2 regions of the Marinospirillum alkalitolerans genome follow, and region 2 is predicted to be linked to the other one. Evidence: riboswitches for the same ligand, from Rfam matches in the RefSeq annotation. Region 2 holds a riboswitch; the other holds the start of a gene.
What was found. Region 2 has a riboswitch for thiamine pyrophosphate ahead of thiB (thiamine ABC transporter substrate binding subunit). Riboswitches for the same ligand answer to the same signal wherever they lie in the genome.
Positions count from the first base shown of each region.

Region 1: it holds a riboswitch for thiamine pyrophosphate, as region 2 does, so the genes downstream of both, thiC (phosphomethylpyrimidine synthase ThiC) here and thiB (thiamine ABC transporter substrate binding subunit) in region 2, are expected to answer to the same signal.

Region 1 is NZ_JBANFI010000007.1:68,347-72,762, forward strand. It holds gene thiC (phosphomethylpyrimidine synthase ThiC) at 5-1,906, opposite strand; TPP riboswitch at 1,982-2,083, opposite strand; gene V6U78_RS11300 (hypothetical protein) at 2,232-2,759, shown strand; gene mobA (molybdenum cofactor guanylyltransferase MobA) at 2,987-3,592, shown strand; gene V6U78_RS11310 (ABC transporter permease) at 3,643-4,416, opposite strand, start outside.
Region 2 is NZ_JBANFI010000001.1:621,817-626,232, reverse strand. It holds partial or broken gene V6U78_RS02810 (methyl-accepting chemotaxis protein) at 1-468, shown strand, start outside; gene V6U78_RS02805 (YaeQ family protein) at 556-1,098, opposite strand; gene V6U78_RS02800 (phosphotransferase family protein) at 1,259-2,122, opposite strand; TPP riboswitch at 2,113-2,229, shown strand; gene thiB (thiamine ABC transporter substrate binding subunit) at 2,231-3,268, shown strand; gene V6U78_RS02790 (ABC transporter permease subunit) at 3,272-4,416, shown strand, end outside.

The sequences.
Region 1 (4,416 bases), on a different contig from region 2:
CGCATCAAGCCTTGTGGTAAAGCGCCGCGCCCTTTTCTTTGAACTCCTGTGATTTTTGCTGCATGCCCTGTTCAGCCTGAGCATTGATGGCCGCGACTTGCGCTTCATCCAGATCCCGCACTTCCTGACTGATTTTCATCGAGCAGAATTTTGGCCCACACATGGAACAAAAGTGCGCCACCTTGGCAGAATCCTTCGGCAGGGTTTCATCATGGAAAGAACGGGCGGTATCTGGATCAAGCCCCAGATTAAACTGGTCTTCCCAGCGGAATTCAAAACGCGCCTTGGACAGCGCATTATCACGTCTTTGTGCCGCTGGGTGGCCCTTAGCCAGATCTGCCGCGTGGGCTGCAATCTTGTAGGTGATGATGCCGGTTTTTACGTCATCCTTGTTGGGTAAACCCAGATGCTCCTTGGGCGTGACATAACACAGCATGGCGCAGCCGTACCAACCAATCATCGCCGCACCGATGCCAGAGGTGATGTGATCATAGCCGGGGGCAATATCGGTGGTCAGCGGGCCGAGAGTATAAAAGGGCGCTTCATCACAGCATTCGAGCTGTTTATCCATGTTCTCTTTGATCAGATGCATCGGTACATGGCCAGGGCCTTCAATCATCACCTGTACATCATGCTGCCAGGCAATTCTGGTCAGCTCACCCAGCGTCTCCAGCTCCCCGAACTGGGCGGCATCGTTGGCATCCGCAATCGAGCCAGGACGCAGACCATCGCCCAGTGAAAAGGCCACATCATACTGCTTGCAGATCTCGCAGATGTCTTCGAAATGGGTATAAAGGAAGTTCTCCTGGTGATGCGCCAGGCACCATTTGGCCATGATCGAGCCACCACGCGAGACAATACCCGTGACCCGTTTGGCTGTCAGGGGCACATAGCGCAGCAAAACGCCTGCGTGGATGGTGAAGTAGTCGACGCCCTGCTCAGCCTGCTCGATCAGCGTGTCGCGGAAGATCTCCCAGGTCAGGTTTTCAGCCACCCCGTTGACCTTCTCCAGTGCCTGATAAATTGGCACGGTGCCCACCGGAACCGGACAGTTACGGATGATCCACTCGCGGGTTTCGTGAATGTGTTTGCCGGTGGACAGATCCATGATGGTGTCTGAACCCCAGCGAATACCCCAGGTCATCTTGGCAACTTCTTCCTCAATTGAAGAACCCAGTGCCGAGTTACCGATATTACCGTTGATTTTCACCAGAAAGTTGCGCCCGATAATCATCGGCTCGGTTTCCGGGTGATTGATATTGCAGGGGATAATCGCGCGGCCGCGTGCCACTTCATCGCGCACAAATTCGGGTGTGATTTCCTGCGGAATCGCCGCACCAAAGGATTGACCTGCATGCTGATGCTGGAGGATGGCTTCCACCGCCTTACTGCCCAGCTGCTGACGCTTCTGGTTTTCACGGATGGCAATAAATTCCATCTCAGGCGTGATGATACCCTGACGCGCATAGTGCAGCTGAGTCACGTTTTTGCCCGGCAGCGCACGGCGAGGTTTGCGCTTCAGATCAAAACGCAGCGGCTCCAGTGTGGGATCAGCCTCGCGGCGACGGCCAAATTCACTGGTTGGGCCATCCAAAAGCTCGGTGTCGCCACGTTCTTCAATCCAGGTCGCGCGCAGGGCGTGAAGCCCTTTGCGTATATCAATGCTGGCATTTGGGTCGGTGTAGGGGCCAGAGGTATCATAAACGAGAAGATCTGGGTTCTGCTCCACGCCAAACTCGGCGGGTGTATCGGCCTGGCTGATCGCCCGCATGGGCACGCGTAGATCTGGACGTGAGCCTTCAAGGTAGACCTTGCGCGAGTGAGGCAGTGGCTGCACACTGGCGGCGTCGACCTGGGCTTTTTCTCGAAGAAACTGGCTTGAAAAGGAGGTTTCTGGCTTGTTCATTGTCGTGCTCCCACGTTTATCAGGACAAAGCGGGAACCGGCAGGCGAAAAGAATGAGCTGCAGCTGGCGCTGCGAAAAATGAAGGATCTCGATTCCTACGCCGGTACTAACCGGTTCAGGTTCAACGGGTATCATCTCAGCTTCTGCCTTACGGCTTCGGCACCCCGTCAAGATGCAGTCCCGAGTGTAGCAAGTTCATTGGCTGAAAGAAACGCCACAGGCGGGTGGCCACAGAAAAGGATTTAAGTTTTCAGTCCTCTGGCCGATAATGTGCCTGAATCGGTGCCGCCTCAGGCGGTAGAACTGGTGCTATAGGAACGCCCTCATGCGTATAGAAAACTCCTACAATCATTCGCTTGAAGCCCAGGAAAGCCTGAATACCTCGCTGAACTCAGCGCAGGGTGCCCAGTTTTCCTTGATGCTGAGTTTGATGATGGCACCGGTTTATTCCCCCGACCTGTCCGATATCTACAGTAATATGGCGATCAACAGCCCTCAGGCTGTCTATCCCACCCATATTCCTACCCGCTTTGATCCTCCTGAGCTCAGTCAGTATGCTGGCCCGCCTGCGGCCTATCGTGATCTGCGTTTGGTTGAAGATACCTATGCACGCCAGATGGCCAGACGCATTCAAGGCGATATGGGGATTGCTCTGGTGCATGGTAATGCGGGCTATTTTAGTTGGCTGCGTGCGCTGACTGAGCAGTATCCCAAGCTGCAATTTGTGACTACCCTCAAGGCGGCAACCGGTCCTTCACCGCATCAGGTGGCCGCTGCCTATGCCGCGCAAGCCAAGCCAGATACGGCGACTTTGATTAAAGAAATTAACTCTTCTTTGACTGTGGCTGCTTAACCAGAGGATCCTTAATCAGGGGATCCTTAATCTGCGCTTCCTTAATCCACGACCTCCTTGCTGTATTTTCTTCTTTTGTTGATCTTGTCTTGCGATATTCAACCTGTGTTGGCCTGTGACTTGCCTCGGTGGCGCTAGCCGCTGTCTTGCATGAATGCAGAATCAGGGTTTGCAGCCTAGGCAGGATGCCTGATAATGGCCGCACCATTGATTACTGGAGCTTGGCCATGTCTTCTTTAGCTGCTTATTCGACTGCGAATCCTGGCGTCACAGGTGTCATTCTTGCCGGTGGGGAAGGACGGCGCATGGGGGGGCAGGATAAGGGTTGGGTGGATTTTGATGGGCAGCCCTTGATTCAGCATGTGATCAACCGCCTAGAGCCGCAAACGCAGACACTACTGATCAATGCTAATCGCAACCTCTCGGCCTATGCTGCGCTTGGCTTTAAGGTGATTGAAGATCTGCAAACGGGCTTTCATGGCCCGCTGATGGGCATGCTGACAGGGTTGAACGCCGCCTCAGATGATTGGGTGATGTTTGTTCCTTGTGATGGGCCTTTTTTGCCAACAGATTTGGTTGACCGTTTGCTGGCTGCCGCTTTAGCAGCTCAAACACGTATTGCCGTTGCCGCAGAAGCAGGCCGTCTGCAGCCAGTGGTGGTGCTCCTGCATCGCAGTCTGGCGGCTGATTTGCAGCAGGCCATGGCGCAAGGCGAGCGTAAACCCGATCGCTGGTATGCGCAGATGGGCATGACGCAGGTAGAGTGTGATGCGCAGAGTTTACGTAACTTTAATCGTCCTGAGGAGTTGATGAGCAATTCGGCCAACGGCTAGGCAAGCCAGCTCTGTCCCTGGATGGCACCTAGTCTGCATAGCTTCAGTTGTTATCGGCTATTGAGGCGGTCCAGCCTCAGTCTTTGTCTTTGATCAAAAAGTCGTCGGCTACCCAGCAAGACAGCGATAAGGCTTCCAAGCCCCGTGCCTAGAGTGATCATCAGCATGATCAGGATTTGATATTTGACGGCCAGTGCTGGTGGGGTGCCTGCCAGAATTTGCCCTGTCATCATGCCTGGAAGGCTAATAATACCTGCCGCAGCCATGGCATTGATGCTTGGCAGTAGGCCGGCACGCATGGCCTCTCTGCGCACTGGTCCAAGGGCTTCGCTCCAGTGCTGGCCGAGCATTAAGCGATTTTCGATGATAGCACGCTGTTGCCACGCCTGCTCAGTGAGGCGCTCTAAGGCCAAGGCCACTCCGGTCATCGTATTTCCCAGCAGCATTCCTAGCAAAGGAATCGCGTATTGCGGTGTATACCAGGGTGTCGGGCCGACCAAGAGGAGCAGAGTGAGGATGGCGAGAGAAAAAGACGATAGAAATAACGACAGTGTTGCTAGAGTATATCCCCAGGCACCCTTAAACCGCCGTTGTTGACGTGCGATGATCTCACGGCCAGCCAGGAGCAGCATGGTGATGGCCATTAAACTGACCCAGAGCAGACTGCCGAGAGAAAAGAGAACTTCTAGGATCAGGCCAATCAGAGCCAGCTGAAGGATAGTACGCAGTGCTGCAACTAATAATTGGCGGCTCACACCTAGCTGGGCGCTTTGTGCCAGCAGGGCCAAAACCAAGATCAGGCTGGCTGCTAAACTCAGTTGCCA
Region 2 (4,416 bases):
AACATCACCGAACGCATTTTACGTAACCAGGCCATTCAGGAAACAGCCGAGCTGGCCAACGGCACTTCAGAGCAAACAGCCAAGATGGCACAGCAAGGCCTGCAAGCCCTTGAAATTTCTCAGCAGACCTCATCGCATATTAGTCAGCAGGTCGATCAAACCACCCAGCTGATCGAGCAACTCAACCAGCAGGCTCAGGATATAGAAAATATCGTTGGCACCATTCAGGCGATTGCCGAACAAACCAACTTGCTGGCACTGAATGCAGCCATTGAAGCCGCGCGGGCGGGTGAACAAGGACGTGGTTTTGCGGTTGTCGCTGATGAAGTGCGTCAGCTAGCTTCACGCACCAGCAGCTCAACCAGTGAAATCGCCCAGGTCGTCAATCACAACCGCGCCATGCTGGATAAGGTCACCAAGACAGTGCTACAAGCGCAAAATCTGGCGCAAGAAGGCCAGCTGCACCTCAACCAGGTTGTCGGCGTGATGAACGAAATCCGTGTGGGAGCAGAACATGTTTCCGCCACAGCTGCACGATTAATTGATTATCACTAATCAACTCAGCCGATGTTGCACCAAGCTCAGCTCGACACTCTGCGTACCATCAGTGAACCACACCTGACCTTCATTGATGGTGCATTGCAAGCGCATTGAGCGTTGGTAAAGCTCAGTCAGGGCTTTGAGCTGGTCTTCGGGCAATTCAAAAATCTCCAGCTGCTCAAAGCGCTTTAACTCTTTAGCATGATTGGCCAGCCAAATGGGGACGGCTCGGCCACCATAGGCATACAGCCGGACCCGCTGCGCGCGCTGGCAGGCCTTGCGTAGCCACTTTTCATCTGGTTGACCAAAGGCCACCCAGAGCAGGATCTCACCATGCAGGTTTTTCTCGCTCAGCTCCGGCTCACCTTCATCACTCAGATTGCTAGAGAATTCAAGGTGTTCAGATGCATTTAATGCAAAGGCCAGCAAACGCACCATCAGGCGCTGCGCAGTTTCTGACGGATGCTGGGCCAGGGTCAGGCTATGATCCTGATAATAGTGGCGCTCCAAATCTGCCAGCTGAAGCTGCACCTTCACCACACTTGAACGTAACGCCATGCCTTCTTTCCTTCTCTTGTCTTGTCTTGATCACACTCTTGTTCATGTAACGATCAGCTGCCCTGAGACTCACAAGCCGGCTTCTCGCCTCTTTGCCGTTGCGAGTCTACTGGATTATCAAGGTGTTGGCTGCCCCTCGCGCGTTTTTGATCGCCCAGCTTTAAGCAGGAGCAGTCTTGACGCGACTCAGCTGGGCCAAACGTGCCGCCGCCCAAAGTTGATCCAACCCATGCAGCCACTTACTCATCAAGCACCAGGCTTGGCTGCCCAAAGGATGATAGGCCGCCAAGACACCTTCTAGCTGCACCCGCTCGGCAGGCGTCCAACCTAGCCAGCGATCGACAGCCACCGCATCCAGCCAGGGGTTACCCAAACCACCATACTCCCAATCCAGCAGCACCCAGTCCCGCTGATCCACCAGCAATAGATTTTCAAGATGCAGATCCTGATGAATCAAACACACCCGCGATGACCAGCTGGCGGCCTGTTGCTGTAACTGGTGTTTTAAAGCTTCCAACTCGTCAGGTCGACCAGCCTGCTGCCAATAGGTCTCGATCAGCACCGGATAATCCCATTGATGTAAAGAGGAGGCGGGTGTGCGCCATACAGCCAACAGCGTTTGGATCAGCCGATCACGCTGTGCTTGTGTCACACGGGCGGGATCAACCCGCTCACCCTGCACTTCAGCACAAAGCTGACCTTGCGCCGCGATGGCCCAGAGCTTTGGCATCCACGGCTGCCCGGTGAGCTGCTGCAACAGTGCTTCCTCTGCACCCTGAGGCAGGATTGACGGACTGGCTCCAGAGCGGCGCTGACGCCATATACCACGCCCTTGGGGGCAGATGACACGCCACACATCATAGCCAGATCCAGAAGCTAAAAAAGTCGCCTGCTGGGGTGCAGGCCAGGCTGGTGGAAAGTTGAGCCTTGGAGAGGGCAAGCTCGCCTGAGCGCCAGCAACAGAAAAAGCCACACCAGAAGATGAATCACCCAGCGGGATCAGGTTAGAATGCTCGCGTCTCATCGGGGTGTCTGGTCACGCAGCCGGTTATGTGCCACCAGACTGAGAAAATAGACCCGCACCACCTGATCTGGATCATGCCAGCGTAGGGAAGTGGGATAGGAGAAAGACATGTTCACCACCTTTGTCATGCCAAGCCTGCCGCGCAGGCTGGTTGTGTTTTTTGGACTGATCTTGCTGGCCTTGTCCACCAGTATTTCGTTCAGTCATGCGGATGAGCGTCCTCTGTTACGCGTCTTCACCTATGGTTCGATGACCAGCGATTGGGGGCCAGGCCCAGCCTTGAAGGCCCGCTTTGAGGCAGAGTGCCAATGCAGGGTCGAGTATAACAGCAGTGAAGATGGTGTCAGCCTGCTGAATCGCCTGCGCCTTGAAGGCCAGCGAACCCGCGCCGATGTCATTTTAGGACTTGATACAGGCTTGATACCCGAGGCTGAGCGTTTGGGGCTGACACAACCTCATCAACTGGCATTGGAGTCCTTCCGCCTCCAAGACAACCTGGCCTGGGATCACCCGCACTTTATTCCTTTTGATCAGGGCTATTTTGCCTTTGTCTATCATCGTCAGCGCACTCCCCATCCTGTGACCAGCCTTGAAGCACTGCTCAATAGCGACGCACGGATTATTTATCAAGATCCGCGCACCAGCACGCCGGGGCTGGGACTACTGATCTGGATCCAGCAGGTCTATGGTGATCAAGCGCCTGAGGCATGGCGACGCTTAGCGGAGCGCACAGTGACGGTCACCTCAGGTTGGTCTGATGCCTATAGCCTGTTTTTAGCGGGTGAGGCTGATTACGTACTCAGCTACTCCACCTCTCCTGCCTATCATTGGCTTGAAGAGCAGGACTTTAACTATCAGGCTGTCTTGATGGAAGAAGGCCATCCACGCCAGATCGAAGTTGCCGCGATCAGTCGCTGGAGCCAGAATCCCGACTTAGCGCGCGATTTTCTGGCTTTTCTACTCAGCCCCAGCACCCAGGCCGAACTGCCACTTGGCAACTGGATGCTGCCGGTGATCGATGACGTGGTGCTCCCCGATGCCTTTGAGGCCTTGATTCAGCCTGAACCGCTCGTGATCACCCCTGAAGAACTAGATCAGCAACGCAGCCGCTGGATACGCATCTGGCGCACGGCCGTGAGTCGCTAGTTGATGTGGCAACACCGCCTGAGCCTATTTTTTCTGGCCCTGAGTAGTTTTGTGACGCTGAGTGCCTTCTGGGCGCTTGGTGGACAAGGAACCGGACCCGATTACAGCCTGCTCAGCGATCCTTGGTTCTGGCAGCTGTTGGGCTTTACCTTCAAGCAGGCGCTGCTCAGTAGTCTGCTGGCGGTGGGGCTGGCCTTGCCTCTGGCGCGGCTGCTGGTGCTGGATCGGCAGCTGCCCTTGAAAGCCTTTTTTCTGCGCTGGTGCCTATTGTGTTTTGTCCTGCCCAGCTTGGTATTGATTACCGGCCTGATTCTGCTGCTAGGACGACAAGGCTGGCTGGCTCCTTTGCTGGGACCAGAATGGCAGATTTACGGCCTGCAGGGCATTTTGATCGCCCATGTGTTTTTGAATCTACCCTTAGCAATTCGATTGCTGAGCGCGCAATGGGCCAGTATTCCCAGCCAGAGCTGGCGTTTAGCGAGCCAGCTTCAACTCAGTTTTTGGCAGCAGTTGTATCATGTTGAATGGCCTGCACTGCGCCCGATTCTTGCGCCTTTATTCGGGCTGATCTTTCTGCTGTGCTTTAACAGCTTTGCCGTGGTGCTCACCCTTGGCGGTGGCCCAGCCAGTTCCACACTCGAAGTGGCGATTTATCAAGCGCTGAAATTTGATTTCAATCCAGGTGAGGCCCTCTTTCTGGCCTGGACACAACTGCTGCTCGCAGGCAGCCTCTTCTGGTTCTTCCAGCGTTTTGGCAAGCTCAGCTGGCTGGCGGTCGCCGATTCTGGCCCCAGCTGGCAACCTCGCCCGCACCGCCTCACCCTCTACCTTGGGCGTCTTTATTATCTGCTGATTGGGCTCTTTTTAAGCCTGCCTCTGCTGGTGCTCTTACCGCGTGCAGTGCAGGGACTCAACGCGCAGCTGCCTTGGTTGCTGTTGCTTCAAGCCAGCAGCTGGAGCCTCCTTCTGGCCGCCTCCGCAACCTTGCTCTGCCTCAGCATGGCACTGTCACTCAGCCATTTTGCTATCGTGCGAGGCGGCCTTTGGGCCAGATTCACGCGGCTGATCGCGCTGCATCAGCTGGTGGTGCCCGGTATGGTGCTGGCCGTGGGGGTGTATCTCTTCTTTTTGCCGTGGATTTATTGGCA